3 regions of the Heyndrickxia sp. MSNUG genome follow, and region 2 is predicted to be linked to each of the others. Evidence: a T-box and tRNA genes for the amino acid it is inferred to sense, from the RefSeq annotation. Region 2 holds a T-box; the other regions hold tRNA genes.
What was found. A T-box is a leader RNA that pairs with one kind of tRNA and senses whether it is charged. The one in region 2 lies ahead of proS (proline--tRNA ligase), so its partner is inferred to be a tRNA-Pro.
Positions count from the first base shown of each region.

Region 1: it has a tRNA-Pro gene. The T-box ahead of proS (proline--tRNA ligase) is inferred to sense a tRNA for this amino acid. The anticodon was not compared.
Region 3: it has a tRNA-Pro gene. The T-box ahead of proS (proline--tRNA ligase) is inferred to sense a tRNA for this amino acid. The anticodon was not compared.

Region 1 is NZ_CP150978.1:229,687-239,982, forward strand. Features, by position in the region: gene AABM38_RS01255 (PP2C family protein-serine/threonine phosphatase) at 1-341, shown strand, start outside; gene AABM38_RS01260 (anti-sigma factor antagonist) at 400-732, shown strand; gene rsbW (anti-sigma B factor RsbW) at 729-1,202, shown strand; gene sigB (RNA polymerase sigma factor SigB) at 1,180-1,974, shown strand; gene AABM38_RS01275 (PP2C family serine/threonine-protein phosphatase) at 1,971-2,567, shown strand; gene AABM38_RS01280 (Tex family protein) at 2,984-5,152, shown strand; gene cmpA (cortex morphogenetic protein CmpA) at 5,388-5,501, opposite strand; gene AABM38_RS01290 (SprT family protein) at 5,597-6,070, shown strand; tRNA gene AABM38_RS01295 (tRNA-Asn) at 6,214-6,288, shown strand; tRNA gene AABM38_RS01300 (tRNA-Ser) at 6,304-6,394, shown strand; tRNA gene AABM38_RS01305 (tRNA-Glu) at 6,409-6,483, shown strand; tRNA gene AABM38_RS01310 (tRNA-Asp) at 6,520-6,595, shown strand; tRNA gene AABM38_RS01315 (tRNA-Gln) at 6,602-6,676, shown strand; tRNA gene AABM38_RS01320 (tRNA-Lys) at 6,683-6,758, shown strand; tRNA gene AABM38_RS01325 (tRNA-Leu) at 6,799-6,883, shown strand; tRNA gene AABM38_RS01330 (tRNA-Leu) at 6,943-7,028, shown strand; tRNA gene AABM38_RS01335 (tRNA-Arg) at 7,092-7,168, shown strand; tRNA gene AABM38_RS01340 (tRNA-Pro) at 7,187-7,263, shown strand; tRNA gene AABM38_RS01345 (tRNA-Gly) at 7,285-7,358, shown strand; rRNA gene AABM38_RS01350 (16S ribosomal RNA) at 7,476-9,026, shown strand; rRNA gene AABM38_RS01355 (23S ribosomal RNA) at 9,313-10,296, shown strand, end outside.
Region 2 is NZ_CP150978.1:2,689,177-2,699,472, forward strand. Features, by position in the region: gene AABM38_RS13480 (hypothetical protein) at 34-180, shown strand; gene AABM38_RS13485 (hypothetical protein) at 304-726, shown strand; gene AABM38_RS13490 (PhnE/PtxC family ABC transporter permease) at 763-1,608, opposite strand; gene AABM38_RS13495 (PhnE/PtxC family ABC transporter permease) at 1,605-2,405, opposite strand; partial or broken gene AABM38_RS13500 (phosphonate ABC transporter ATP-binding protein) at 2,407-3,161, opposite strand; gene AABM38_RS13505 (putative selenate ABC transporter substrate-binding protein) at 3,171-4,043, opposite strand; gene AABM38_RS13510 (ABC-F family ATP-binding cassette domain-containing protein) at 4,396-5,952, opposite strand; gene AABM38_RS13515 (YqcI/YcgG family protein) at 6,274-7,002, shown strand; gene AABM38_RS13520 (hypothetical protein) at 7,113-7,355, shown strand; T-box leader at 7,390-7,599, shown strand; gene proS (proline--tRNA ligase) at 7,693-9,123, shown strand; gene AABM38_RS13530 (CPBP family intramembrane glutamic endopeptidase) at 9,228-10,046, shown strand; gene AABM38_RS13535 (AbrB/MazE/SpoVT family DNA-binding domain-containing protein) at 10,174-10,296, shown strand, end outside.
Region 3 is NZ_CP150978.1:3,761,356-3,771,651, reverse strand. Features, by position in the region: rRNA gene AABM38_RS19025 (23S ribosomal RNA) at 1-2,011, shown strand, start outside; rRNA gene rrf (5S ribosomal RNA) at 2,127-2,242, shown strand; tRNA gene AABM38_RS19015 (tRNA-Val) at 2,253-2,328, shown strand; tRNA gene AABM38_RS19010 (tRNA-Thr) at 2,337-2,412, shown strand; tRNA gene AABM38_RS19005 (tRNA-Lys) at 2,437-2,512, shown strand; tRNA gene AABM38_RS19000 (tRNA-Leu) at 2,527-2,611, shown strand; tRNA gene AABM38_RS18995 (tRNA-Gly) at 2,634-2,708, shown strand; tRNA gene AABM38_RS18990 (tRNA-Leu) at 2,720-2,808, shown strand; tRNA gene AABM38_RS18985 (tRNA-Arg) at 2,829-2,905, shown strand; tRNA gene AABM38_RS18980 (tRNA-Pro) at 2,922-2,998, shown strand; tRNA gene AABM38_RS18975 (tRNA-Ala) at 3,015-3,090, shown strand; tRNA gene AABM38_RS18970 (tRNA-Met) at 3,113-3,189, shown strand; tRNA gene AABM38_RS18965 (tRNA-Ile) at 3,232-3,308, shown strand; tRNA gene AABM38_RS18960 (tRNA-Ser) at 3,329-3,421, shown strand; tRNA gene AABM38_RS18955 (tRNA-Met) at 3,587-3,660, shown strand; tRNA gene AABM38_RS18950 (tRNA-Asp) at 3,698-3,773, shown strand; tRNA gene AABM38_RS18945 (tRNA-Phe) at 3,779-3,851, shown strand; tRNA gene AABM38_RS18940 (tRNA-His) at 3,891-3,966, shown strand; tRNA gene AABM38_RS18935 (tRNA-Gly) at 3,973-4,046, shown strand; tRNA gene AABM38_RS18930 (tRNA-Ile) at 4,050-4,123, shown strand; tRNA gene AABM38_RS18925 (tRNA-Asn) at 4,145-4,219, shown strand; tRNA gene AABM38_RS18920 (tRNA-Ser) at 4,223-4,313, shown strand; tRNA gene AABM38_RS18915 (tRNA-Glu) at 4,317-4,388, shown strand; gene glgB (1,4-alpha-glucan branching protein GlgB) at 5,294-7,252, shown strand; gene AABM38_RS18905 (glucose-1-phosphate adenylyltransferase) at 7,170-8,318, shown strand; gene AABM38_RS18900 (sugar phosphate nucleotidyltransferase) at 8,342-9,373, shown strand; gene glgA (glycogen synthase GlgA) at 9,370-10,296, shown strand, end outside.

The DNA.
Region 1 (10,296 bases), 2.4 Mb from region 2:
CCGGACACGAGCCTGGTTTCTATTACGATTCAGTTACCAAGGAATTTACAGAGCTTACGGCAAGGGGCTTGCTTCTTGGGGTAGACAAGCGAACCAAGTATACTCAGTATGAAAAAGAAATCCATCCTGGGGATATGGTGATCTTAATGTCTGATGGAGTCACGGAGTGCAGAACGGAAGAAGGATTCATCGAAAAGGAAACATTAATCGGATATATAAATAAATATATCCACTTAAATGCTCAGGAAATTGTCAATAATATCTTTAGGGAACTCGAAAAACTTCAGCATTTCCAATTGCGTGATGATTTCACCTTAATTATTTTAAAAAGAGATGTTTAAACCGGTTCAGAACCGGGTAAATCTAAAAGGCAATTGAATTGTAAAGGGTGGGTCAGTTATGAATATTTCGATAGATGTTAAAGAAACAGAATCCGTATTAGCAGTTAAGGTTAATGGTGAAATTGATGCATATACAGCACCACAGCTTCGGGAAAAACTTTTCCCTTTGTCCGAAAAAGAAGGCGTAAAGATGGTTGTTGATCTTTCTGAGGTCAATTATATGGATAGTACTGGGCTGGGAGTGTTTGTAGGAGTATTTAAAAATGTCCGAGCCCATAACGGAGAGTTTAAAATTGTCGGATTATCCGATCGTTTGCAGAGACTTTTCGAAATTACCGGCTTGGCCGATATTATCGATATCAACAGCCAGATTGAGGGTGGAGTGCAATGAGCCAAGCATTTGATTATATAGAAATGAAAATCCCGGCAAAACCGGAATTTGTAGGCGTGATCCGTCTGACGCTTTCCGGCATTGCAAGCCGCATGGGTTTTTCATATGATGAGATAGAAGATTTGAAGATCGCAACAAGTGAAGCATGTACAAACGCTGTGCAGCACGCTTATAAAAATAACGACAACGGCGAAGTGATCATCGGTTTTGGACTGTACGAAGACCGACTTGAGGTAATGGTTGCAGATAATGGGCAGAGCTTTGATTTCCATTCAGCACGCCAGGGGCTTGGTCCTTACGATCAAAATAGTTCTGTTGAATTCCTTCGCGAAGGAGGCTTGGGACTGTATCTGATCGAAACCTTAATGGATGAGGTTCGAATTCATCACAAAGAGGGCGTCACGGTCTTTATGACCAAGTACCGAGAAGGAGAGCAGGTGGAGAGAGATGCAGAGACAATCTCAACCTAAGCAACGTCCAAAAGAAGAGATTAATCAATTAATCAAAGCATACCAGCTTCACGAGGACGCCGACGCCCAAAACGAATTAGTACTCCATTATCAAAACCTTGTGGAAACAATCGCCCGTAAATACTCAAAAGGACGCTCGTTCCATGAAGACATATTCCAGGTTGGAATGATTGGACTTTTAGGCGCAATCCGCCGTTATGATGAAACATTTGGCAAAAGCTTCGAGGCATTTGCTGTTCCGACCATTATTGGTGAAATCAAAAGATTTTTACGAGATAAAACATGGAGTGTCCATGTACCTCGCAGAATCAAAGAGCTTGGCCCGAAAATCAAGACAACTGTCGAAGATTTGACGACGCAGCTGCACCGTTCTCCAAGAGTGGACGAAATTGCTGAAGCCCTTCAGGTTTCTGAGGAAGAAATTTTAGAAGCTATGGAAATGGGCAAAAGCTACCAGGCATTATCAGTTGACCATTCCATTGAAGCAGATTCTGATGGCGGAACTGTCACCCTGTTAGATATCGTCGGAAATATTGATGAAGGCTATGAAAAAATCAATCAAAGAATGGTGCTTGAAAAGGTACTTCATGTTCTGAGTGAAAGAGAAAAGTTAATTATCCAATATACCTACCTTGATAACCTGAGCCAAAAAGAAGCAGGAGACAAGCTGGGAATATCACAAATGCATGTATCACGACTTCAAAGAAGAGCCATCAAGAAGCTACAAGAAGCAATTCATGCAGAAAACAGTAATTCGGAGTATATTACATGATCCAACAGTTCAAAGACAAAATTGAACTTTATGCTTACCAGACAATTAAAGAAGGTAAATTAGAGTGCGGTGACAGCTATTTCTATACTGCCACCGATGAATATTTTGTCTGTGTAGTAGCTGATGGGTTAGGGTCTGGGCAATACGCCCATGAAGCTTCTGCGGCGGTTGTGACTGTAGTAGAGGAACACCATCATGAGGATGTAGATACTCTCATGAAATACTGCAACAATATATTGGTGCAAAAAAGAGGAGCAGCCGTATCGATTTTTAAGGTGTTTTTCGAAACAAACGAATTCGTCTACAGCTGTGTCGGCAATATCCGATTCTTCCTTTACTCGCCAAATGGCAAACTGACCTATCCTTTGCCCGTAACAGGATATTTGTCAGGGAAGCCACAAGTGTTTCATACCCAGAGATTCGTTTTTGAACCGGAATCAAAGTTTCTGATTTACTCAGATGGATTTGATATCCATGGGGCAAAATCATTATTGAAGGGTTACAGATCTGTAGCAGCCATCGCAGAACAAATAAAAAGTGATTATGAAAATTCAATGGATGATGCAACTTTTATTGTGGGAAGTCTACTATAGCCGGTGGGCTTCTTTTTGTTTTGGCGGGGATTAGGGAGTTGGGGATTGGTATGCTTGCTGGTTCTCATGGTTGAATTCTGGCGAGATGAGTTTTTTACCGGAAAAATTTGAAGTAGAGTGGAAAAAGGGTAACAGAAAACGGGGATTTGTGCTCGTATGACAAGATTCAGCTAAAAACGGTAAGCGAAACCTTAATATTGTTCCCGAGAATCTGAATTGAGATTTAATAGGGAAGAATTAAGACTGTACTTCATTGTGAAGTGATAATAGTGTAATAACATGTATGCGAACTCCTCCAGTAATCAGCCTCCTTACTACTCCCTATAAACATAGCAGCAATTTTGGTACACTATATAGAGGGATAAGAAAACCACTTATCCAATAAAGATATGGAGGATTGTCTCTTGAATCAAACGATGGAAAAGCAGGATCAATACGTAAAAATCATTGCCAAAGAGCAATCATTAACATCTAAACAAGTACAGAGTGTTATTTCTCTCATAAATGAAGGGAATACCGTTCCATTCATTGCCCGCTATCGGAAAGAAATGACCGGTGCGCTTGATGAAGTGCAAATCCGCGACATAGTTGAAAGATGGCAATACATACAGAACTTAGAACAGCGTAAAGAAGAAGTCATCAGGCTGATCGATGAACAGGAAAAGCTGACGGATGAACTTAGGACTAGCATAGAAAAAGCAATTAAACTTCAAGAGGTAGAGGATTTATACCGGCCATATAAACAAAAGCGGAGAACAAAAGCAACCGTTGCAAAGGAGAAAGGTCTCGAACCACTTGCTTTATGGATGCTCGAGTTCCCGGTGAACGGCAGCCTGGAACAGAAGGCCGGAGAGTTTTTATCAGATGAAAAAGGTGTAACAACAGCAGAGGAAGCTATTTTCGGAGCGAAGGATATCATTGCTGAAATGGTTTCAGATGATGCTGACAGCAGAAAGTGGATCCGCAACGAAACATTCAAATCCGGTTCCATTGAATCTGCAGTTAAGAATGAAGAGTCGGATGAGAAAAAAGTATATGAGATGTACTATGAATATACAGAGCCGGTAAGCAAGGTCGTGCCCCACAGAATTCTAGCCCTTAACCGCGGGGAGAAAGAGGAGCTCTTAAGGGTCTCGATTAAACCCAAAACGGATGTAATCATGAGCTATCTTCAACGTAAATGGGTAAAAAAAGAGCATGCTATTACAACGTCAGCAATTATGGAAGCTATAGAAGATGCTTATAAAAGGCTGATTCAGCCATCGATTGAACGGGAAATCAGGAATGAACTTACGGAAAAGGCAGAAGAGCAAGCTATTCACATCTTCTCAGAAAATCTGAGAAAACTGCTGCTTCAGCCGCCGTTAAAAGGAAAAGTAGTCCTTGGAGTAGACCCGGCGTTCAGGACAGGATGCAAGCTGGCTGCGGTAGATGAAACAGGGAAGGTTTTATCGATCGGGGTCATTTATCCTCATACATCAAGTTCAAAAAGTACCGAAGCCCGTGAGAAATTCATTAAAGTGCTGAAGGATTATCACGTGGAAATGGTTGCAATCGGCAACGGTACAGCTTCAAGGGAAACGGAACAATTTGTATCAGATATCCTGAAAGAATTAGATAAAGAAATCTATTACCTGATTGTCAATGAAGCAGGAGCAAGTGTATATTCTGCATCAGATTTAGCGCGTGAAGAATTCCCGAACTTCCAGGTAGAAGAACGAAGCGCAGTTTCAATCGCGCGCCGTCTGCAGGACCCGCTTGCTGAACTTGTTAAAATTGACCCTAAATCGGTAGGTGTCGGACAGTACCAGCATGATGTCAGTCAGAAAAAACTCTCTGAATCGCTAACATTTGTAGTTGAAACAGCTGTTAACCAGGTAGGGGTAAATGTAAATACTGCATCATCTTCTTTACTTCAATATGTTTCAGGTCTTTCAAAGACCGTTGCCAACAATATTGTGAAAAAGCGTGAAGAAGAAGGGAAATTCACAAGCAGAGCACAGCTGAAAAAAATCCCTCGCCTTGGCGCGAAAACTTATGAACAGGCAATCGGCTTCCTTAGAGTAATCGACGGAAAAGAACCGTTAGACCGAACAGGCATCCACCCGGAAAGCTATGGGGAAGTGAAACAACTTCTAGATAGCCTGGGGTTCAAAACAAGTGATTTAGGCAGTCCGGCTTTAAAAGATGCGTTAGCCAAAATTAATATAGACCAGACTGCGAGTGAACTTGGCATTGGCAAACTGACTCTTAAAGATATTATTGACGCCCTAGTCAGACCGGAGAGGGATCCTCGTGATGAACTGCCGGCTCCGCTTCTTAAAAAGGATGTTCTAAAGCTAGAGGATTTAAAAACAGGCATGGAGCTGCAAGGTACAGTCCGCAACGTAGTAGACTTCGGGGCATTCGTCGACATCGGTGTAAAGCAAGATGGATTGGTTCACATTTCTAAGCTAAGCAACAGATTCGTAAAGCATCCGCTTGATATTGTATCAGTAGGGGATGTTGTAACCGTATGGGTCGACAGCGTTGATCATAAAAAAGGACGCGTTGCATTGACCATGCTAACGCCAGAGCAAGCTTAATGTTAAAAAGGCTGCAGATCATTCTGCAGTCTTTTATTATGGCTCTTTACGTAATTTTTGTTGCTTTCTCCAACGAAAGTAAAAACCGGGACCTGGGTTTTTACGAGTATTAATGTGAATTCGGTACAGAAGTCTCCTCGAAAAGAGCCTGATACCTTTTAATAAAAGTACTTGTTCGAAAAAGCGGCAATCAATCCGAAAACAGTCTTTAATATAATCGTGTATCAGCATAGAGTTATAATCCCTGTTTATTTCTATAAAAAAACCAGCATTGATTCAGCAGTTTAATTTGGTATCGATTTTTTTCATAGAAGGCTCGTTTCATTTGATTCTGGAACCAGACAGGCATAACAATACCTCCTTTAGATAATGCGTGAAAAGGTATCCTTAATATATGCTATAATGGGTTGTCATGTTTCTTTAAAAGGCAGGCGTTTTATTATGATGACAGATCAGCAGTTACACAATCTGGTTGTTAGAATATCAGCAGAGCAATTCCATAAGCCTTTCAGGCATAAAGCATTCTTTAATCCAAGACTTCGTACAACCGGTGGACGCTATATGCTGGGAAGCCATAACATTGAAATCAACAGGAAGTATTTCGAACAATTAGGCGAACAGGAATTGATTGGGATCATAAAGCATGAACTATGCCATTATCATTTGCATTTAGAGGGAAAGGGCTACAAGCATCGTGATAAAGATTTCAGGGAACTGATGAAACAAGTCGGGGCTCCGAGATTTTGCTCCATGCTGCCTGAGGAGAAGAAGAAAAGTTCACAACAGAGAATTCTGATTTACCAATGCAGCAAATGTCAAATGGAGTATCACCGAAAACGATCAATCAATACTGCAAGATATGTCTGCGGAAAGTGTCGGGGAAAGCTGGTAAAGGTGAAAGAAATGCTGATAGAATAGCGTTTTTATGATGAGAAAAAAACTAATGAAAAACTTTTAAAAACCCGCTTGACTTTTAATAGGCACCTCCCTATAATAGTAAGAGTCGACAAGACAACGACACAGTCTTCTGAAGAGCTTTTAAAGAAGACAATTAATATTATTCCGCAGTAGCTCAGTGGTAGAGCACTCGGCTGTTAACCGAGCGGTCGTAGGTTCGAATCCTACCTGCGGAGCCATTAATTCTATGGTATGGGGAAGTACTCAAGAGGCTGAAGAGGCGCCCCTGCTAAGGGTGTAGGTCGGGTAACCGGCGCGAGGGTTCAAATCCCTCCTTCTCCGCCAGAACATTTTAATATGGCCCCTTGGTCAAGCGGTTAAGACACCGCCCTTTCACGGCGGTAACACGGGTTCGAATCCCGTAGGGGTCACCAAAACAGTTTCACAGCATGTTTTAAAAACAAATATATGGTCCCGTGGTGTAGCGGTTAACATGCCTGCCTGTCACGCAGGAGATCGCCGGTTCGATCCCGGTCGGGACCGCCATTTTATTGGGCTATAGCCAAGCGGTAAGGCAACGGACTTTGACTCCGTCATGCGTTGGTTCGAATCCAGCTAGCCCAGCCATTTTTTGAGCCATTAGCTCAGTCGGTAGAGCATCTGACTTTTAATCAGAGGGTCGAAGGTTCGAGTCCTTCATGGCTCACCAAAGTTTTTTGCGCCAGCAAAATAACTTATATTTCAATAATGCGGGTGTGGCGGAATTGGCAGACGCACCAGACTTAGGATCTGGCGCCGCAAGGCGTGGGGGTTCGACTCCCTTCACCCGCACCATTAATTACCTGTTGATTAATAAGTTGAAATTGGTTATGATATGATCCTGTCATCTTTATGCGGTCGTGGCGGAATGGCAGACGCGCTAGGTTGAGGGCCTAGTGGGGGCAACCCCGTGGAGGTTCAAGTCCTCTCGGCCGCACCAAAAAAGTCCTTGACATCCAATTGCGGATGTGATAATATTTAAAAGTTGCTATAAAAATTACATGCGCCCGTAGCTCAATTGGATAGAGCGTCTGACTACGGATCAGAAGGTTATGGGTTCGACTCCTTTCGGGCGCGCCATTCTTATTTTCTTCATATCGGGGAGTAGCTCAGCTTGGTAGAGCACTTGGTTTGGGACCAAGGGGTCGCAGGTTCGAATCCTGTCTTCCCGACCATTCAACATTTTAACTTTATATGCGGGTGTAGTTTACTGGTAAAACCTCAGCCTTCCAAGCTGATGTAGTGGGTTCGATTCCCATCACCCGCTCCAATTCATTGTTCTTTGAAAACTAAACAAACAAGCGTCAACAAACAATATTATAGTGACTTCTATTATATAGAAGATCACTAGCCAACGTTTTAACTTTATGAGCTAACTCATAACTCTTTTTTGGAGAGTTTGATCCTGGCTCAGGACGAACGCTGGCGGCGTGCCTAATACATGCAAGTCGAGCGGATCTTCATTAGCTTGCTTTTGAAGATCAGCGGCGGACGGGTGAGTAACACGTGGGCAACCTGCCTGTAAGACTGGGATAACTTCGGGAAACCGGAGCTAATACCGGATAATCCTTCTCCTCTCATGAGGAAAAGCTGAAAGACGGTTTCGGCTGTCACTTACAGATGGGCCCGCGGCGCATTAGCTAGTTGGTGAGGTAACGGCTCACCAAGGCGACGATGCGTAGCCGACCTGAGAGGGTGATCGGCCACACTGGGACTGAGACACGGCCCAGACTCCTACGGGAGGCAGCAGTAGGGAATCTTCCGCAATGGACGAAAGTCTGACGGAGCAACGCCGCGTGAGCGATGAAGGCCTTCGGGTCGTAAAGCTCTGTTGTCAGGGAAGAACAAGTATCGGAGTAACTGCCGGTACCTTGACGGTACCTGACCAGAAAGCCACGGCTAACTACGTGCCAGCAGCCGCGGTAATACGTAGGTGGCAAGCGTTGTCCGGAATTATTGGGCGTAAAGCGCGCGCAGGCGGTTCCTTAAGTCTGATGTGAAAGCCCCCGGCTCAACCGGGGAGGGTCATTGGAAACTGGGGAACTTGAGTGCAGAAGAGGAGAGCGGAATTCCACGTGTAGCGGTGAAATGCGTAGAGATGTGGAGGAACACCAGTGGCGAAGGCGGCTCTCTGGTCTGTAACTGACGCTGAGGCGCGAAAGCGTGGGGAGCGAACAGGATTAGATACCCTGGTAGTCCACGCCGTAAACGATGAGTGCTAAGTGTTAGAGGGTTTCCGCCCTTTAGTGCTGCAGCAAACGCATTAAGCACTCCGCCTGGGGAGTACGGCCGCAAGGCTGAAACTCAAAGGAATTGACGGGGGCCCGCACAAGCGGTGGAGCATGTGGTTTAATTCGAAGCAACGCGAAGAACCTTACCAGGTCTTGACATCCTCTGACAACCCTAGAGATAGGGCGTTCCCCTTCGGGGGACAGAGTGACAGGTGGTGCATGGTTGTCGTCAGCTCGTGTCGTGAGATGTTGGGTTAAGTCCCGCAACGAGCGCAACCCTTGATCTTAGTTGCCAGCATTTAGTTGGGCACTCTAAGGTGACTGCCGGTGACAAACCGGAGGAAGGTGGGGATGACGTCAAATCATCATGCCCCTTATGACCTGGGCTACACACGTGCTACAATGGATGGAACAAAGGGCAGCGAAGCCGCGAGGTGAAGCCAATCCCATAAAACCATTCTCAGTTCGGATTGCAGGCTGCAACTCGCCTGCATGAAGCCGGAATCGCTAGTAATCGCGGATCAGCATGCCGCGGTGAATACGTTCCCGGGCCTTGTACACACCGCCCGTCACACCACGAGAGTTTGTAACACCCGAAGTCGGTGGGGTAACCTTTATGGAGCCAGCCGCCTAAGGTGGGACAGATGATTGGGGTGAAGTCGTAACAAGGTAGCCGTATCGGAAGGTGCGGCTGGATCACCTCCTTTCTAAGGATATTGCCTATTGGCAATCGGAACTCAGATCTTCGGATCTGATGAATACGAATCTTAGGATTCGTACAGTTGACCGCTTGTTTGTTTAGTTTTGAGGGAGCAATCTTTACTGTGAGGATCAGACCGTAAGGTAGGATTCGAAACAATTCTCTCAAAACTTTTTTGTTCCTTGAAAACTAGATAATCGTAAGTAAGAAGAACCAAGAAAAACCGAGTGATCGCCATTTTAGTTTTTCTCTCTATTTAATAGAGAATCAACCACGACAATTTATTGTCAAACGGTTAAGTTAGAAAGGGCGCACGGTGGATGCCTTGGCACTAGGAGCCGATGAAGGACGGGACTAACACCGATATGCTTCGGGGAGCTGTAAGTAAGCTTTGATCCGGAGATTTCCGAATGGGGAAACCCACTGTTCGTAATGGAACAGTATCTTTACCTGAATACATAGGGTATTGAAGGCAGACCCGGGGAACTGAAACATCTAAGTACCCGGAGGAAGAGAAAGCAAACGCGATTCCCTGAGTAGCGGCGAGCGAAACGGGATATAGCCCAAACCAAGAGGCTTGCCTCTTGGGGTTGTAGGACACTCTACATGGAGTTACAAAGGAACGGGGTAGATGAAGTGGTCTGGAAAGGCCCGTCAGAGAAGGTAAAAACCCTGTAGTTGAAACTTCGTTCCCTCCTGAGTGGATCCTGAGTACGGCGGGACACGAGAAATCCCGTCGGAAGCTGGGAGGACCATCTCCCAAGGCTAAATACTCCCTAGTGACCGATAGTGAACCAGTACCGTGAGGGAAAGGTGAAAAGCACCCCGGAAGGGGAGTGAAATAGATCCTGAAACCGTGTGCCTACAAGTAGTCAGAGCCCGTTAATGGGTGATGGCGTGCCTTTTGTAGAATGAACCGGCGAGTTACGATCCCATGCAAGGTTAAGTTGAGAAGACGGAGCCGCAGCGAAAGCGAGTCTGAATAGGGCGAATGAGTATGTGGTCGTAGACCCGAAACCAGGTGATCTACCCATGTCCAGGGTGAAGGTTGGGTAACACCAACTGGAGGCCCGAACCCACGCACGTTGAAAAGTGCGGGGATGAGGTGTGGGTAGCGGAGAAATTCCAATCGAACTTGGAGATAGCTGGTTCTCTCCGAAATAGCTTTAGGGCTAGCCTCACGTTGTAAGAGTCTTGGAGGTAGAGCACTGTTTGGACTAGGGGCCCTCATCGGGTTACCGAATTCAGACAAACTCCGAATGCCAAAGACTTATCCG
Region 2 (10,296 bases):
CACTGGTCATCTTCTGTGTAAAGGGGTCTCTGTATGGTTGCAATCGAAGAGCATCTAATATTTATTAAAGAACTAGGGCGTTTGTTTGATGATTACTCACAATGTGAGGATGAGAAGCTGAAAATTGAAATATATAAAGATATTCAGCTAATTGGGGAAGCTATTCGAATTGGAAATTGAAATAAAATAAAATAAAACCCGGCAAACCGTAAATACATGGTTTGCCGTTTTTATTTTAGTTTAGGAAAATCCTGTCCTGTACTGTCATATATATGAAACAAGCATATGAAGGAGGAGGTTACAATGAAGATAGACCTTTCAAAAGAACAATATTTGACCCTTGTCAAATTGCTGCAGCTAGGCAATTGGCCGATCGGACTCACAGAAGCCGACCATACTCTGGCCAGCAAGGCAGAAGAACTTGAACAGTACATTTTCTCATTAGCCCATGATTTTGAAGCAGGTGACCAAATTTACTATGATAAAGCGGAAGAATATTACTATCTCTCAGAAGCCTTGAAGGAAAGTGTTGAAGCTATTATTGATGAGTATGAGGAGGATGTTTTCTGGGATCAATTGACTCACAAGTTAGCAACGATAGATCTGAAGCGCGAAATCAATATCCATGCACCAATCGAGGAAAAAATCAATAGACTCTTTCAGCTGAAGGCACGTTATGAAAAATACTTTCTGGAAAACGGTTTGGAAAATATCGATATACTATAAAACGAATCCGGCCATATGCACTTGGCCGGATTCGTTTCATTTTATGAAGAATCGCGCTTTTTCAGATATATAATCTGCAGCGAAAACAAGGACTAAATAACATAACAGTAATAAAGTGAGATCGGTGTAATGAAAAAAACTCATGCTAAGCTTGAATTGCTGTCCAAGTCCGCCTGCACCAACAAAACCAACAACAATTGTTGTGCGCATAATCACTTCCCAGCGGTACAGGATATATGTCAAAAAGCGGGGAAGTGCTGCCGGCAATACACCGTAAAGCAAAATTTGCAGCCGTCCAGCGCCACTGGAAGCCAAGTTCCGGACTGGTCTTGAATCAAGGTCTTCAATCACCTCTGCACAAAGCTTGCCGAGAATGCCGAAATTATGAAGAGCGAGAGCAATAGCACCTGGCAGTATTCCCGGCTTGAAAATAAAGATGATCATCATGGCCCATACAAGCTCAGGTACAGCACGGGAAAATATATATATACTTCGGATAATACCAAACGAAATCCAGCCATGCCATTTTTTCGCCAGGGTAATCGAACCATTCGCGACATTTCTGGCTGCTGGGACCACTGTTAGAAGTGCCGCGATTGTCGCAAAGCCGGTAGCCATTACACTCATTTTCAATGTATCGAAAGTAAGGTCAATTGCCGTTTTCCAGCTGTCCAAGTTTAAAAATGCAGGATTCTCTTCTCCAATACCGAGAAGCCCTTTGAAAAATTTACTTGAATACATAAAGTTTTGTTGCGAAAAAAGAGTGGAAAGACTCGCTTTTTCCAAGATGAAAATTGAAACCCAGGACCCAGCACCAAGCAGAAGCAAAGCATAGACAGAGGCAGTAACAAAAGTGATTTTTCGTTTTTTCCGAACCTTCATTGTACCAGCCTCTTTCTTAATTGATTGCTCCAGACATCAATGATGATCACCAGGGAAATTAAAAAGAACATGAAAGTCCAGACTTCATTGTAGTGAAGGTCATCTAAACTAAGCTGAATTTGGTATCCGAGTCCGCCAATGCCAACAAAGCTCATGATAGCAGATGAACGAACCGCACATTCAAATCTGTACATGGCATAGCTTGTAATACTCGCTCTGGCCATCGGCAGATATCCATACCATAGAATTTGAAGTCGCGACGCACCTGCTGCCTCGAGTGCTGTAATTGGTTCTTGAGGAACATCTTCCAGCATTTCTGCAAAAATCCTGCCAAGTATACCACCATAAGGTATGGCCAATGCAAAAATTGCCGCAAATGGTGACAGGCCGATTGAGGCGACAAATAGCCATGCCCAGACTAGTTCATGTATTGCCCTCATAAATCCTAATTGCCCTCTAAAAAAAGCTTTCATAACCTTTTTAGTCTTTGTTCTCTTAATCAAAACTCCTGAAGCGGGGATGCCATACACAAACGCAATGATCAATGCTAAGCTCATGCCTGCTGCAGCATAAGAAAGAGTAGTCCAGCTTGATTCAACCGCAAGCAGCAATATGTCACTTGATAAGTCAGGGTGAAAGAGTGCTTCAATCATTTGTCCTGCTGTTTTCAGCCCTCCGCTATGAATTAAATCAAAATTCCACTTCACTGAAAACAAACTCCAGAAAAATAATAGAAATAGGATCAGAGAGAGAATCTTGCGCTTATGGAGATCAAATGATACCCAGTTCTTCTCCATATCAAGATCGCTCCTTCAATTTATACAAGCTTGCGATGTGATCATCAGAAACTGAAGCAGAGGGGAGATCAAAGAAAACCTCGCCATTCTTCAAGGCAATCAGTCTATCAAAATATTTTTTAGCGTATTCTACTGAATGCAAGCTGGCAATCAGTGTCTGTTTTTCCTCAAGTGCAATTTCAACTAAAAGTTCAAGGATATCTTCAGCACGCGCAGGATCAAGTGAAGCAACAGGCTCATCTGCGAGAATGACTTCAGGATTTTGGACGAGGAGACGGGCTAGGGCTACTCTCTGCTGTTCGCCGCCGGAAAGTGTAGATGTACGTTCATACAATTTTTCCGTAAGACCTACACGCTCCAAAGCACTGATTGCATACTCCTTTTCCTGAGGAATAAGAAGGGAGAGGAGTGACTTAACTACTCCCCAATCACCAAGGCGTCCAGCCAATACATTATGGATTACCGGAAGCTCACCAACCAGGTCAAACTGCTGGCGGATGATGCCGATTTTTTTGCCCTTTTCTTTTGGTCAGCTAACTCTGATAAAGGCCGACCATCAATATTGACCGTACCCCGATCCGGAACCAAAATAGACGCTAATATATTCAGCAGAGTCGTTTTCCCAGCGCCACTCGGACCAATCAGAGCAATTAGTTCACCTTTTTTTACGGTAAAAGAAAGGGAAGATAAGGCTATCTTCCGCTCATAATGTTTTGATATTTGGTTAAGGTTAATAATTTCCTTTTCTAAAGCCATTTGTTCCACCTACTTGATGATCTTTAGTTCCTTCGCGACCTTTTCAATCGCTTTATAGTTTTCATTGTTCGTCTCTATGAATTTATCAGTCTGCAAAAGCTCCATAATTTCATTATCTTCAGCCTTCATTGAAAGAATGGCATCTTTTATTTTCTTTTTCGTTTCCTTATCAACTTTATTGATAGTCCAGTTATAATCCAAATATTCAGGTGTTGTATAGAATACCTTTACCTTTGATTCATCGACCTTGCCTTCTTTTACTGCAGCTTCCCAAACTGAAATGTTCAAAGCGCCAGTCTGGAATGCTCCTGATTCAACAAGCTTGTAAGTTTTATCATGAGATCCAGAGTAATTTGGAGCACCATCAAGATCCTTATCAGGTTTAATTCCCGATTCCATCATGAAATAACGAGGCATCAAGTGGCCTGAAGTAGAACTCTCGCTGCCAAATGTAAAGGATTTTCCCTTTAAGTCCTCGAGACTATCAATATCGAGGTCGTTTTGGGCAATAAATACTGATTTGAATTTTTCATCAATCGGTCTTTGGGCAAATGCTTCCGCTTCGGGGACAAGACTTCTAGCCTGCACACCTGTAAGTCCGCCAAACCATGCCAGCTGGATTTCACCCCGTTCAAAAGCAGTCACAAGTGCGGAATAATCGACAGAAGGAACGTATTCCACGTTCAATCCCGTTTTTTTACTTAAATCTTTCGCAAAGTCCTCCATGCTCCTGTTCAGGTCAGCGGCATTCTGATCCGGAATCGCACCAATTTTAATGGTTTCAGATTCTTTCTTGGTTTGAGTATTTTCGGCATCATTACCTGAACAACCAGTCAAGGCGAAAATGACCATTAAACTAATTAACATTATTATTTTTTTCATTAGAAAATCACCTTTCCATAAACAAATTTTATAGGCTCTATAAAATTTATCAATAACGATGAAATAACTCAATACTTTTTATAAAAAATTCTGCTTAGGGAGTTAATAATCCATCCGTCAAACAAATAAATAACTATGTAACCATTAATGTAATCCGTTTTGAAAAATAGGCTTATAGATGCTTTTATGAGATCGAAACCCATTTTGATTTGCGAAAAGAGGAACATAAGATCCCGGCAGGTAAACGAATTCCCATATTTTTAATTAACGAGCGCAAATTTAATCAATCAATTATCCAATCCTGCAGGTAATAATAAAACCTGCTGGCAAAACCAGCAGGCTTAAATAATATCTATAATTCGGATTTCCCAGCCCATTCCTCTACATTCCAAACCTTCGTTACCCAATCTTCATAGAAATCAGGTTCGTGGCTTACAAGGACAATCGTACCTTTATAGGCTTGTAATGCACGCTTTAATTCTGCTTTTGCCGTAATATCAAGGTGGTTTGTAGGCTCGTCAAACAGCAGCCAGTTGCTTTCATGCATAAGGAGCTTTGTCAAACGGACCTTAGCTTGTTCTCCACCGCTAAGCTGATTAAGCGGACGTGAAATATGTTCATTTTTCAGACCGCTGCGTGCAAGTGCGGCGCGTACCTGGTGCTGATCCAGGCTAGGGAACTCACTCCACAGATCATCGATAGGGGTGATGTTTGCCGCTTTTACTTCCTGCTCAAAGTATGAAGGGAACAGGAAATCTCCACGCTCTATTTTCCCGCTTAGTGCAGGTATTTTTCCAAGCATTGTTTTTAATAATGTTGATTTACCAACACCATTCATGCCGACAATCGCAATTTTTTCGCCGCGTTCAATTGTTACTGACAATTTTGGCATAAGAGGGTGTGTATAGCCGATTTCAAAGTCCTTGCCTTCAAAAACATAACGGCTGCTTGCCCGTGATTCTTTAAAGTCGAAAGTAGGCTTAAGGGCTGTTTCTGGACGGTCAATTCGCTCCAGCCGCTCAAGCTGCTTCTGACGGCTCTTCGCACGGCCGGTAGTGGAATAACGCGCTTTATTTTTCGCGATGAAATCTTCTTGTTTCTTAATGAATTCCTGTTGCTTCTCGTAAGCATTTATATGTTGATTCTTATTGATTTCAGCAAGTTCAAGGAATTTTTCATACGTTGCCGTATAGCGTGTCAGCTTTGAAAATTCAAGCTGAAAAATAACATTGGAAACCTGGTTCATGAATTCAGTATCATGCGAAATCAAAATGAAAGCATATGGGTATTCTTTTAAATATCTTGTAAGCCAATTGATGTGTTCCACATCAAGATAGTTTGTTGGCTCATCCAGCAAAAGAACCTTTGGTTTTTCCAGCAATAGCTTGGCAAGCAGAACTTTCGTACGTTGGCCGCCACTTAATGCAGATACATCACGGTCAATTCCGATTGCGTCTAAACCAAGTCCTCGTGCTGCTTCCTCCACTTCAATATCGAGGGAGTAGAATCCGCCTGCATCCAATGCGTCCTGGATTTCAGCCATTTGTTCGAGCAACACTTCTAGTTCCTCAGGGGAAGCGTCAGCCATTTTGCCAGTCACTTCATTCAATTCTTCTTCTTTTTTAAATAAAGGAAGGAAAGCATCCCGCAATACATCTCGGATCGACTTTCCCGACGTTAATACAGTATGCTGGTCCAAGTATCCGTATTCCACCCCTGGTGTCCATTCAACCTTTCCAGAATCATGGATTAATTGGCCGGTTATAATATTCATCAATGTTGATTTACCGACACCATTTGCACCGACCAAACCAACATGATCTTCAGCTAAAAGGCGGAAAGAGACATCTTTAAAAAGGGTACGATCCCCAAAAGTGTGACTTAAATTTTCTACATTCAATAAACTCATGATAAAGTCCTCGTTTCAATCTATTTTTAATGGCATTAATTTAACAATCACATTCCTTAATCATACTAAAATCTCTGTCTTTAGACTAGCTTTTTATAAAGAGGAGAATCTGGAAACACCTTGTGTACATGTGGCGGAAACTTCATCGATCTTTATTTAAAACCCATTATAGTTACAGGCTGTATACTATTACAGTTGTACAAGAAGGAAAATAACACCTCCTAAACCATTTGTCTTCCGTTCCTTAATCTTACCTCTTCCGTTTAGTAAAACGCTGAAAGGGGTATTTAATTACTAACTAACTGATTTGAGGTGTTTTTCATGAAAGTCAAAAACAGCTATTTATTTACCAAAGAAGATATGGTCAATCCTGAACTTGTGCCTGAATGGGTAATCAGGGAATATAAGAATTTTCATGAGGTCGTTACAAATAGAGAGTTCCCATGCTATTTCGGTATGTCAGCAGAGAAAAAAGGGGAACTTCGCTATTCATATATCAGCAAGGATAACTGGAATGAATTGCCTGGTGCCATTGAGGAGTTTATCGCTCTTTTTGATGAAAATAAGTCCTTGATTCGGCATGGACTTTTTGTATTCGTCGAACCAGAAGCAGAAGAAAAAACGATTGAATATTACCGCGAGTATTTCTGGAATGTCCTTCAATTTTTGCATGAAAAAGATACAAAGCCTTGGCCTGCTGATTATCCTACGGACCCAGACCATCATCTCTGGGCATTTTCATTCGCAGGAGAACCTTTCTTTGCATTTGGCAACGCTCCTGCTTATAAACAGCGTAAAACCCGTGACCTTGGCAATAGTCTTGTAATAGGTTTTCAGCCGCGTCGAATATTCGATGGTCTTGAAGGGACTTCAAAAGGGGGAATCATGTCCCGTGAAAAGGTTAGGGAGCGAGTGGAAAAATGGGACAACCTGCCGAAGCACCCGAACGTAAGTCACTACGGCGATCCCGAACACAGAGAATGGAAGATGTATTTTATTGGCGATGACAGCAAGCCGATGGAAGGTAAATGCCCATTTCATCATAAATAAGCATAAGAGACTAAATCCCAAAGGATTTAGTCTCTTTTGTGTTTGAAATCTTCGAAAAGTTCAATTAATATAATAGGAAGATAATTACATATTAAAGATTGGATGATTTCATGAAGTTAAATAGATTTACCATCGTTTTTGGCACCTTTGTATCCGTCACAGGTCTACTATATTTAATTGGCTATACCTTTCAGATCACACTCCTGATCTTTCATCACCAGCATAATCAGACAGCTGAAGGTTTCACTTCAGAGTCCAGATCATTATTGCCTTTCATAATAGGATTGGGTGCAAGCTACATTGCTGAAAAGATTTACTTAAGCAAAAAATATGACTTTTCAAATAAAAATTGACATCCATTTATTTTCTATATATAATCATCAAAAAATAGTAACGTTGACGAGGATCAGTAAAATGGAATGAAGCCTTTTCCAGAGAGGGAGCTGAATGCTGAAAAGCTCCTATTGGCCGCCATTTGAACCTGCCTCTGAGTTCCGGATCGGATTATTGAAGATCACGGCGGATTATTCCGTTATCATTTCGAGATAAAGCAGTGCTTTATGATTAGGGTGGTACCGCCAGGCCTTGGCCCCTTTGGGATCAAGGCCTTTTTGTGTTTCTTTGAGATAGAGCAGCGTTATTTACAAAGTTTTTAACAAAATTAATGTATATAAAAGACGGGGTGCAGACATGGCTAAAGAATTTGTTAAAGAAATTACATCAATGGATGAAGATTTTGCTCAGTGGTATACGGATGTTGTGACGAAGGCAGACTTAATTGACTACTCAAGCGTAAGAGGTTCCATGATCATCCGTCCATATGGATATTCACTATGGGATAACATCAAAAATGAACTGGACTCCCGCATTAAAGAAACAGGACACGAAAATGTCTACATGCCACTTTTCATTCCTGAGAGTTTATTGCAAAAAGAAAAGGATCATATCGAAGGATTCGCACCAGAGGTTGCATGGGTGACTCATGGCGGATCAGAAGAGCTTGCAGAGCGACTGGTTGTCAGGCCTACTTCCGAGGTGCTTTTCTGTGAGCATTACAAAAACATCATCCATTCTTATCGAGACCTTCCAAAACTATATAACCAATGGGCAAATGTCGTGCGCTGGGAAAAGACAACAAGACCTTTCCTGAGAACACTTGAATTTTTATGGCAGGAAGGACACACCTGCCATGCGACAGATGAAGAAGCTCTTGATGAAACTGTAAAGATGCTGAAGGTTTACGCTGATGTATGTGAAAACATCCTGGCGATCCCAGTTGTACAGGGGCAAAAAACCGAAAAAGAGAAATTCGCAGGCGCTAAGCTTACTTATACAATTGAAAGCCTGATGCATGATGGAAAGGCATTACAGACAGGCACATCGCACCATCTAGGTGACGGGTTTGCCAAGGCGTTCGGGATACAGTATACCGATAAGGAAGGACAGCTTCAGTATGTTCAGCAAACATCATGGGGTTTTACAACAAGGGTCATCGGGGCAATGATCATGGTACATGGAGACGACCGGGGATTAGTCATTCCTCCAAACGCTGCCCCAACGCAAGTCATGATCGTGCCAATTGCACAGCATAAAGAAGGCGTACTCGATTTTGCCTACGAACTAAAATCAAAACTTTCAAATGTTGCGCGTGTAGGCATCGATGCAAGTGATAAAAAGCCAGGGTGGAAATTCAACGAATACGAAATGAAGGGGATTCCAGTAAGGCTTGAGGTAGGCCCTAAGGATATTGAAAAAGGCCAGGCAGTATTGGCAAGACGGGATACAGGAGAGAAATTTTTCGTATCGCTCGAGGATTTAGAAACAAAACTTCCTGAATTACTGGAGGATATCCAGCGAAGCCTGTACGAAAAAGCTAAGAATCATCGTGAGGATAAAACAAACGCCGCTCTTAATCTTGATGAATTTAAAACAGTCCTTGAAAAAGAGACAGGTTTCATTAAAGCCATGTGGTGCGGTGATCGAGCATGCGAGGATAAAATAAAAGAAGAAACGACAGCAACATCTCGCTGCATTCCCTTTGAACAGGAACAAGTAAGCGAAAAATGTGTATGCTGCGGCAAGGAAGCTGAGAAAATGGTCCTTTGGGCAAAAGCTTATTAATTTATAAAGCAATCCTTTTTTGGATTGCTTTTTCCTTTTACTCCTAGAAGATTTTTGAAACCTTTATTTGGAAAAAACGTCTATTAAAAGAATGGGGGCTTATAATGAAAAAAATTCCTGCACTATTTCTTACATTAATCGGTTTCATCATCTTAAATTTGTATTTTAATCTGATTCCAACTTTACTGCCCAAAAATGATATTTTACGTTTTTTCCACTTGCTTCTGTTTTTTCCTTTAGCCTACATAGTTGCACGTAAACTAAATAGGGAAGGGATGGCCTTGTACGGAGTTGTTTTTTACAAGGGATGGTTACGAAATCTATTTTTAGGCTTTTTCATCGGCTTTAGTTTCTGGGCAGTTTTGTTCAGCTTATATTTTCTGCTTGGAAAATATGAATTTATTGGGTTTGCTCCTTTATTAAACGCAACAGCCAACATTTTTGTCATTCTCATAGGATTCGGTTTAGGCTCGTTAATCAACGACATGATCGTGAGGGGGTATTTAATAAATCAATTGAAGGGTAAGATTCCTCTCCCAGTGATATTCACAATTTCCTTGATCATTTACACATTCGATGATATCTGGAATGCTGGATTTAGTGTTCAAAACACTATTTTTTCATTTGCATTGGGCTTAAGTTTGACCTATAGCTTTATCAAAGCAAATTCTATTTGGGTCGATACCGGTATCCATTTCGGATTGAATGTCCTTTATGGGCTATTCTTCGGCGTGTCTCAACAAATAGGCGGAGGAATATTGTTATTCAAGGAAACTTCAACTTCGAGCAATTTAACCATTTGGCTGTCGACTTTTCTTTCACTGCTGATTTTATTGACCGTGTTCTTGTTAAACCGGTATATCATTGTTTACAAACCTGGAGCTAGAAAAAGCATGGATGAGACTCGCAAAATAGACATATAAGAGAAAATATTCGAACATTCAAAATGTAAATTTATGCCTCCGTTTGATATAATTGGATTGGGTCAGATTTGATTTACAGACAAGACATCCACATTCCATATATTATTGAATAGGAGAGGATGCAATGATGAAAGCAACAGGAATTGTCAGGAAAACCGACCAGCTAGGCAGGATCGTTATTCCAATGGAATTAAGGAAAAAACTGAGTATTGGAGAGAATGATCCACTGGAGATTTTTGTTGATGAGGAT
Region 3 (10,296 bases), 1.1 Mb from region 2:
CTAGGGGCCCTCATCGGGTTACCGAATTCAGACAAACTCCGAATGCCAAAGACTTATCCGTGGGAGTCAGACTGCGAGTGATAAGATCCGTAGTCAAAAGGGAAACAGCCCAGACCACCAGCTAAGGTCCCAAAGTATACGTTAAGTGGAAAAGGATGTGGAGTTGCTTAGACAACCAGGATGTTGGCTTAGAAGCAGCCACCATTTAAAGAGTGCGTAATAGCTCACTGGTCGAGTGACTCTGCGCCGAAAATGTACCGGGGCTAAACGTATCACCGAAGCTGTGGATTGACATCTTTGATGTCAGTGGTAGGAGAGCGTTCTAAGGGCGTTGAAGCTAGACCGTAAGGACTGGTGGAGCGCTTAGAAGTGAGAATGCCGGTATGAGTAGCGAAAGATGGGTGAGAATCCCATCCACCGAATGCCTAAGGTTTCCTGAGGAAGGCTCGTCCTCTCAGGGTTAGTCGGGACCTAAGCCGAGGCCGAAAGGCGTAGGCGATGGACAACAGGTTGATATTCCTGTACCACCTCTTTATCGTTTGAGCAATGGGGGGACGCAGTAGGATAGGGTAAGCGCGCTGTTGGATATGCGCGTCTAAGCAGTAAGGCTGCAAGTGAGGCAAATCCCGCTTGCGTGAAGGCTGAGCTGTGACAGCGAGGGAAATATAGTACCGAAGTTCCTGATTTCACACTGCCAAGAAAAGCCTCTAGCGAGATAAAAGGTGCCCGTACCGCAAACCGACACAGGTAGGCGAGGAGAGAATCCTAAGGTGAGCGAGAGAACTCTCGTTAAGGAACTCGGCAAAATGACCCCGTAACTTCGGGAGAAGGGGTGCTCATTTGGGTGAATAGCCTAGATGAGCCGCAGTGAATAGGCCCAGGCGACTGTTTAGCAAAAACACAGGTCTCTGCGAAGCCGCAAGGCGAAGTATAGGGGCTGACGCCTGCCCGGTGCTGGAAGGTTAAGAGGAGGGGTTAGCGCAAGCGAAGCTCTGAATCGAAGCCCCAGTAAACGGCGGCCGTAACTATAACGGTCCTAAGGTAGCGAAATTCCTTGTCGGGTAAGTTCCGACCCGCACGAAAGGCGTAACGATCTGGGCACTGTCTCAACGAGAGACTCGGTGAAATTATAGTACCTGTGAAGATGCAGGTTACCCGCGACAGGACGGAAAGACCCCGTGGAGCTTTACTGTAGCCTGATATTGAATTTTGGTACAGCTTGTACAGGATAGGTAGGAGCCTGAGAAACCGGAGCGCCAGCTTCGGTGGAGGCGTCGGTGGGATACTACCCTGGCTGTATTGAAATTCTAACCCACGCCCCCGATCGGGGCGGGAGACAGTGTCAGGTGGGCAGTTTGACTGGGGCGGTCGCCTCCTAAAGAGTAACGGAGGCGCCCAAAGGTTCCCTCAGAATGGTTGGAAATCATTCGCAGAGTGTAAAGGCACAAGGGAGCTTGACTGCGAGACCTACAAGTCGAGCAGGGACGAAAGTCGGGCTTAGTGATCCGGTGGTTCCGCATGGAAGGGCCATCGCTCAACGGATAAAAGCTACCCCGGGGATAACAGGCTTATCTCCCCCAAGAGTCCACATCGACGGGGAGGTTTGGCACCTCGATGTCGGCTCATCGCATCCTGGGGCTGTAGTCGGTCCCAAGGGTTGGGCTGTTCGCCCATTAAAGCGGTACGCGAGCTGGGTTCAGAACGTCGTGAGACAGTTCGGTCCCTATCCGTCGTGGGCGCAGGAAATTTGAGAGGAGCTGTCCTTAGTACGAGAGGACCGGGATGGACGCACCGCTGGTGTACCAGTTGTCTTGCCAAAGGCATCGCTGGGTAGCTATGTGCGGACGGGATAAGTGCTGAAAGCATCTAAGCATGAAGCCCCCCTCAAGATGAGATTTCCCATAGCGCAAGCTAGTAAGAACCCTGAAAGATGATCAGGTTGATAGGTCAGAGGTGGAAGCGCGGTGACGTGTGGAGCTGACTGATACTAATCGTTCGAGGACTTAACCAAATAGATTACTCGTTCTTCTAATTCTTCTTACACATTATCTAGTTTTGAGGGAATGAAAAATTTCTCTTGCAAAATGCATAAAAGACGATATAATAGAAATTGTCTTTAAAAAATGTCTGGTGACGATAGCGAGAAGGTCACACCCGTTCCCATACCGAACACGGAAGTTAAGCTTCTCAGCGCCGATGGTAGTTGGGGGTTTCCCCCTGTGAGAGTAGGACGTCGCCGGGCAGTTTCAAATGGAGGATTAGCTCAGCTGGGAGAGCATCTGCCTTACAAGCAGAGGGTCGGCGGTTCGATCCCGTCATCCTCCACCATTACATTTGCCGGTGTAGCTCAATTGGTAGAGCAACTGACTTGTAATCAGTAGGTTGGGGGTTCAAGTCCTCTCGCCGGCACCATTTTTAACCTAATTACACACGTACGAGCCATTAGCTCAGTCGGTAGAGCATCTGACTTTTAATCAGAGGGTCGAAGGTTCGAGTCCTTCATGGCTCACCATTTCAACTTTATATGCGGGTGTGGCGGAATTGGCAGACGCACCAGACTTAGGATCCGGCGCCGCAAGGCGTGGGGGTTCGACTCCCTTCACCCGCACCATTTTTTCTAAAAAAATATGTATGCGGAAGTAGTTCAGTGGTAGAATACAACCTTGCCAAGGTTGGGGTCGCGGGTTCGAATCCCGTCTTCCGCTCCAAAAGTTCCTTAGCCGGGGTGGCGGAACTGGCAGACGCACAGGACTTAAAATCCTGCGGTAGGTGACTACCGTACCGGTTCGATTCCGGTCCTCGGCACCATTTTCGATTTAACATCATATGCGCCCGTAGCTCAATTGGATAGAGCGTCTGACTACGGATCAGAAGGTTATGGGTTCGACTCCTTTCGGGCGCGCCAATATTTTACTCTATATCGGGGAGTAGCTCAGCTTGGTAGAGCACTTGGTTTGGGACCAAGGGGTCGCAGGTTCGAATCCTGTCTTCCCGACCAGATACTGATATAATATGGGGCCTTAGCTCAGCTGGGAGAGCGCCTGCCTTGCACGCAGGAGGTCAGCGGTTCGATCCCGCTAGGCTCCACCATATCTTTTTGAAAATTTAATTTGGCGGTGTAGCTCAGCTGGCTAGAGCGTACGGTTCATACCCGTAAGGTCGGGGGTTCGATCCCCTCCGCCGCTACCAATTTTACAATCTGGTTGAACCTATTCAATCTAGGCTAAACATGGACCTTTAGCTCAGCTGGTTAGAGCAGACGGCTCATAACCGTCCGGTCGTAGGTTCGAGTCCTACAAGGTCCACCATATATTGTTTGTTATTTCACGGAGGTATACCCAAGTCCGGCTGAAGGGATCGGTCTTGAAAACCGACAGGCGGGTAACACCGCGCGGGGGTTCGAATCCCTCTACCTCCTCCATAATTTCATTTGCATTTATTACCGTCGCGGGGTGGAGCAACGAGCGTTACTTCACTGAATGAACTGCGAGTTGTACCGATCGAGCAGCAGCTTGAATTAGCTTCCTGAGATCGGGACAGCACTTGCTCTCAAGGAGCATAAACAATAAGATATTTTTATTATCGTCGCGGGGTGGAGCAGCCCGGTAGCTCGTCGGGCTCATAACCCGAAGGTCGCAGGTTCAAATCCTGCCCCCGCAATTAAGTTTTTTTAAGTAATACACTTGAAAAAAACTTTGGTCCCGTGGTGTAGCGGTTAACATGCCTGCCTGTCACGCAGGAGATCGCCGGTTCGATCCCGGTCGGGACCGCCATTTGTGGCTCAGTAGCTCAGTCGGTAGAGCAAAGGACTGAAAATCCTTGTGTCGGCGGTTCGATTCCGTCCTGAGCCACCTTTATTTTTTTTAATTTAATATGCATTTTGAAATATGGCGATTGTGGCGAAGTGGTTAACGCACCTGATTGTGGTTCAGGCATTCGTGGGTTCGATTCCCATCAGTCGCCCCATTTTTTGCGGGTGTAGTTTAGTGGTAAAACCTCAGCCTTCCAAGCTGATGATGAGAGTTCGATTCTCTTCACCCGCTCCATAAGGGCCTATAGCTCAGCTGGTTAGAGCGCACGCCTGATAAGCGTGAGGTCGATGGTTCGAGTCCATTTAGGCCCATTTTTTTTATCATTTTATTATTCCGCAGTAGCTCAGTGGTAGAGCACTCGGCTGTTAACCGAGCGGTCGTAGGTTCGAATCCTACCTGCGGAGCCATATGGGGAAGTACTCAAGAGGCTGAAGAGGCGCCCCTGCTAAGGGTGTAGGTCGGGTAACCGGCGCGAGGGTTCAAATCCCTCCTTCTCCGCCATAAGGCCCCTTGGTCAAGCGGTTAAGACACCGCCCTTTCACGGCGGTAACACGGGTTCGAATCCCGTAGGGGTCATAAGGAAAGCTGTTAGCATTATTGCTAACAGCTTTTTTTCTGTTTAGTTGTATTAAGGTCAATGTTTTTAAGCACCTGTTTATTGGGGCGGAGGGCCGACTCTTCAGAAAATGCAAATGCATTTCCATCGTGCGTAGCAAGATTCGAGGAAACCGTTCATAGGCCTGCCGGATCAGCGGCAACGGTGAGTCCTCGCAGGAGCAAAACGATGACGTGGTGCACCGGACGCCCTGCGGAAAGCGAGTGCCTGGAGCGGAAATCAACAGAAAAAGTAAGACAGCCAAGTTCTAAAAAAAGGATAAACATAACTCCATTAGGTTTATTAAGCCCCCAAAAAGGGTATATAATATTGATTTTATGTTTAATAAGTCGAAATTGGCTGAAGGAATAATTAGTCAATATCCATTCATCTTAAACCTGGTTAACATAGTTTCAATTCCGCTGGTCATCTATTACCACATTTTTACCTGGATGTTGGTTATCTGCTAAATGGGTATCTTAAAATGCCAATGCCACAGACCTCTTTACCTACTAGTATGTTTGAGAGTCGCCTCAATGAGAAAGGCTAAATAACAAGTTGAAATGAAAACGTTATCATTTCAATAATATTTTTTCTGCTATTACTCTCTATCACCCAAGAAATTTCAGCGTTTCCTCTAAAAAATCATTATTCTCTTTTCAAAAATAGTAAACTTTCCTTCAACATAATTCGCGTAATTGGAAGATTTAGTACATTAAAGCGCTACCAATTGTCAGTGTTTGTCGATATTAATATTTTATTAAGATTTATTGTCGAAATATTAAAAAAATGTTTACAAGGATTTCGCGCTGCTAACTAGAATACTACTGAAAAAGGGTGTTTCCAAAAATATTAAGCATGTTCTAATAAAGGCAGGTGGAAGGGTTTGGTAATCAATCCTACAGAGTTTGAATTGCATCTATTCCATGAAGGCACTTTGTACCAGAGTTACAATTTATTTGGTGCGCATGTCATTAAAAATGAATCTAATACATATACTCGATTTTGTGTGTGGGCTCCAAATGCCAGGGCTGTGAGTCTGGCAGGGGACTTTAATCAATGGGATGGCAACGGTTTTGGTTTGCACAAAGTGAATAATGAAGGTGTATGGCAGATTGTACTAGAAGGCGACCTTTCTGGGGCGATTTATAAGTATGAAATCACATCCCAGGCAGGTGAGAGGATTTTAAAGGCAGATCCATACGCGTTTTTTTCAGAGCTTAGGCCGAACACAGCTTCAATTGTTTATCCTCTCGAAGGTTATAAATGGAGTGATCATAAATGGCTGCAGAAGAGGGAGAGAAAAAGCAGCCTGGATGAACCTATGTATATCTATGAGCTGCATGCAGGTTCCTGGAAAAAGGCAGCAGATGGCTCTTTCCTTACTTACCGTGAGCTGGCAGATGAGCTGATTCCATATATTTTAACGCATGGATACACACATATCGAATTATTGCCGCTAACTGAGCATCCGCTCGATATCTCCTGGGGCTACCAATCTACCGGTTATTTCTCTGTTACTAGCAGATATGGCACCCCGCATGATTTTATGTATTTCGTTGATATATGCCATCAAAATGGAATTGGAGTAATCATTGACTGGATTCCAGGACATTTTTGCAAGGATGCGCATGGGCTGTACCAGTTTGATGGCAGCTATGTTTATGAATATCAATATGAAAATGATCGTGAAAATCGCGTCTGGGGAACGGCCAATTTTGACTTGGGAAAAACAGAGGTACAAAGCTTCCTGATTTCCAGTGCTTTATTCTGGCTTGAAAAATATCATATTGATGGCTTTCGGGTTGATGCTGTGGCTAATATCATCTACTGGCCTAATTCAGTTCAGACTGCTAATCCCAATGGTGTGGATTTTTTAAAGAAGCTGAATAAGGCTGTAAGGGATTATGAGCCTGCTGCTTTGATGATTGCTGAGGATTCGACTGATTGGCCTCAGGTGACAGCACCTGTGGAGTATGGAGGGCTTGGGTTTACATACAAGTGGAACATGGGATGGATGAATGACACATTAAAGTATATGGAGACAGAATCACATGAAAGGAAGCATATACATGATAAAGTAACTTTTTCTCTCCTTTATGCCTTTTCTGAGAACTTTGTTCTTCCTTTTTCACATGATGAAGTAGTCCATGGTAAAAAGTCATTGCTTGATAAAATGCCAGGAGATTACTGGCAAAAATTCGCGCAGCTCAGATTATTGCTTGGATTCTTGGGAGTCCATCCGGGAAAAAAGCTGACGTTCATGGGAACAGAGTTCGGACAGTTCTCTGAATGGAAAGACCAGGAGCAGTTAGACTGGAGTCTGCTTGATTATGAAATGCATCAAAAAATGAACGTTTATGTGAAGGAGTTAATGAAACTGTACAAACGTTCAAAGCCATTATATGAAGTGGACCAGAGCTATGAAGGGTTTGAATGGATTGATGCTGATAACCATGAGCAGTCGATATTTTCCTTTATTCGAAAAGGAAAGAACCCGGAAGAAATCCTTGTGATTGTTTGCAATTTTACAGAAAAAGTTTACAGCGATTATAAAATCGGAGTACCAAAGCCAGGTGAGTACAGAGAAATAATGAACAGCGACGCCCAGCCATTCGGAGGCTCTGGTTTTATTAATAAAAAGGTGATTGAAGCGAAAGAAATAGCCTTCCATGGAAGGCCATATTCTATAGAAATGAATATTTCTCCATTCGGAATTTCGATTTTACGTCCTGTTATCAAAAGAAAGGGGAGAAACAATCATGAAAAAGAAGAAATGCGTAGCAATGCTGTTGGCAGGAGGAAAAGGAAGCCGTCTGCACTCATTGACAAAGAACCTAGCTAAGCCAGCTGTCCCTTTTGGCGGCAAATATCGGATCATTGATTTCCCGCTTAGCAACTGCACGAATTCGGGAATCTATACAGTTGGTGTATTGACACAGTACCAGCCGCTTTTACTGAACTCATATATTGGGATAGGAAGTGCCTGGGATCTTGACAGAAAGGATGGCGGTGTTACTGTGCTGCCACCATACGCTGAAACATCCGAGGTGAAATGGTATTCAGGTACTGCAAGCGCGATCTATCAAAATTTGAATTATCTTTATCAATATGAACCAGAATATGTGCTGATTCTTTCTGGTGACCATATTTACAAAATGAATTATGAACTGATGCTTGATTACCATATTGAAAAGGGTGCAGACGCTACCATTTCTGTAATCGAGGTTCCGTGGGAGGAAACAAATCGTTTTGGCATTATGAACACCGATTCTGAATTGAAGATTACTGAATTTGAAGAAAAACCTGAAGATGCAAAAAATAATCTTGCTTCAATGGGTATTTATATTTTTAAATGGAGTGTTTTAAGGGAATATCTGATAAGGGATGATCAAAATCCTGATTCAAGCCATGACTTTGGCAAGGATATCATTCCTTTAATGCTAAAAGAAGAAAAGAAACTTTTTGCCTATCCGTTTAAAGGATATTGGAAGGATGTAGGAACTGTTCAAAGCCTGTGGGAAGCGAATATGGATTTATTGGACCGGAACTGCGAATTGAACCTGTTTGATCAGTCATGGCGAATCTATTCTGTAAACCCTAATCAGCCGCCGCAATACATTTGTCCGGAAGGCGAAGTGACGGACTCTCTAGTCAATGAGGGCTGCAAAATCGAAGGGGAAGTATCCAAGTCAGTTGTCTTTCAGGGAGTGACCGTAAGGAAGGGTGCTGTAGTAAAGGAATCGGTGATTATGCCAGATGCGGTGATCGGACTTAATTGCAGGATTGAAAAAGCCATTGTATCCCCAGGAGTTCTTGTGCCTGATGGAACAATTATTGGACCGGGACTTGATAGTAATGAAATCACTTTAGTATCGGAAGAGACAATCGGAGAATTGCAGTCCAATTGATCCGATTACGGGAGGAAAGAGAAATGAACAAACAATTATTGGGAGTAATAGACGCAACAACCGTTCACGACGATCTCCGGGAACTGGCTCTTCACCGATCGGTTGCAGCCATACCATTTGGCGGGCGATATCGTCTGATTGATTTCATCCTGTCCAATATGGTGAATTCAGGCATCAATAGCGTGGCGATTTTTCCAAAATTTCAATACAGGTCACTGATGGACCATTTAGGATCAGGAAAAAACTGGGACTTAAACCGCAAAAGGGATGGCTTGTTTTTCTTCCCTACGCCTAATCTGGATCAGCCCCATCATCCAGGAATAGGGTCGCTTGACCATTTTGCCGACAATATTGACTTTTTCGAACGCAGCACGCAGGAGTATGCCTTAATCTCCAATTCGTATACTGTTTTCAATATGGATTTTCAGCCGTTGCTTGACTGGCATCTAAAATCGGGTTGTGATATTACTGAAGTACAGAAGGACGGAGCTTCGCTTGGCATATACCTTGTTAAGAAAACCCTTCTGATGGACTTGATTGCAACACGAAATGAAACAGGGTATTCGACCATGAGAGATGTGGTAACAGATATCGATAGCCAGTTTAAGCTTTGCTATTATCAATGTGATGGATATGCCCTAATGGTAGATACAATCGATAAGTATTATACTGCCAGCATGGATTTGCTGAACCCTGAAGTATGGAAGCAGCTGTTTCCAAAAGAGCGGCCAATATTAACAAAAGTCAAGGATGAGCCTCCTACCCGCTATGAAAAAGAGGCATCTGTACGGAACTCAATGGTAGCAAACGGCGGGCTGATTGAAGGGACCGTGGAGAACAGCATCATCGCAAGGGGAGTCAAAATCGGGAAAAATACAGTTATCCGTAACTGTATCATCATGCAAAAAACGCAAATTAAGGAGAACTGTATTTTGGAATCTGTTATTGTCGATAAAGATGTACGCATTGAAGCAGGTACTGTGATTACAGCGCCTGAAGGTTCACCAGCTGTCATCAGAAAAGGTACAGTTCAGGGAGTGAGGACTGGATCGTGAAAGTATTGTTTGCAGTATCGGAGTGTGTCCCTTTCATCAAGTCTGGCGGTTTGGCAGATGTTGCCGGATCTCTGCCAAAGGAATTAAAAAAGCTGGGAGCAGATGTAAGGGTGATTTTGCCGAAGTACGGGATGATTCCGGAAAAATACCGCTCTGAAATGAAGAAAATGAAAGAGTATACCGTGCAGGTAGGCTGGCGATCTCAATTTTGCGGTATCGAAACTCTTGAATATGAAGGAGTAACCTTTTACTTTGTTGACAATGAATATTACTTCAAGCGGGATTCGCTTTATGGACATTATGATGATGGTGAACGTTTTTCCTTTTTTAATCGTGCTGTACTGGATTTTATCGCAGAAGTTGAATTTTACCCTGATGTCATTCATTGCCATGACTGGCACACCGGGATGATCCCTTTTTTACTGAGGACAGAATATTATAAGAAGCCTGGCTATGGATTAATCCGTTCTGTATTCACGATTCATAACCTTCAGTTCCAGGGCATTTTCCCCCGTGAAATTCTCGGGAACTTGCTGCACATTGACAGCCGTTATTTCAATGAAGAGCAGCTCGAGTTTTTCGGCAACGCCAATTTCATGAAGGCGGCTTTGATTTCCGCTGACCATATAACTACTGTCAGCCCTACTTACAAGGATGAAATCCAGACAGCTTATTATGGAGAAAAGCTTGATGGTATTTTGAGAAAGAGACGTGAAGACCTGTCAGGAATTTTGAACGGAATTGATCACGATTTGTATGATCCAAAAACTTATGCTGGTCTTGCCATCAGCTTCAGTCCGGAATCATATGAATTGCGAGTTGAAAATAAGCTCGAGATTCAGCGGTTTTTTGGACTTCCGGAAAGCAGCGAAATTCCAGTTGCAGCGATGATTACCAGATTAACAAAACAAAAGGGACTTGAT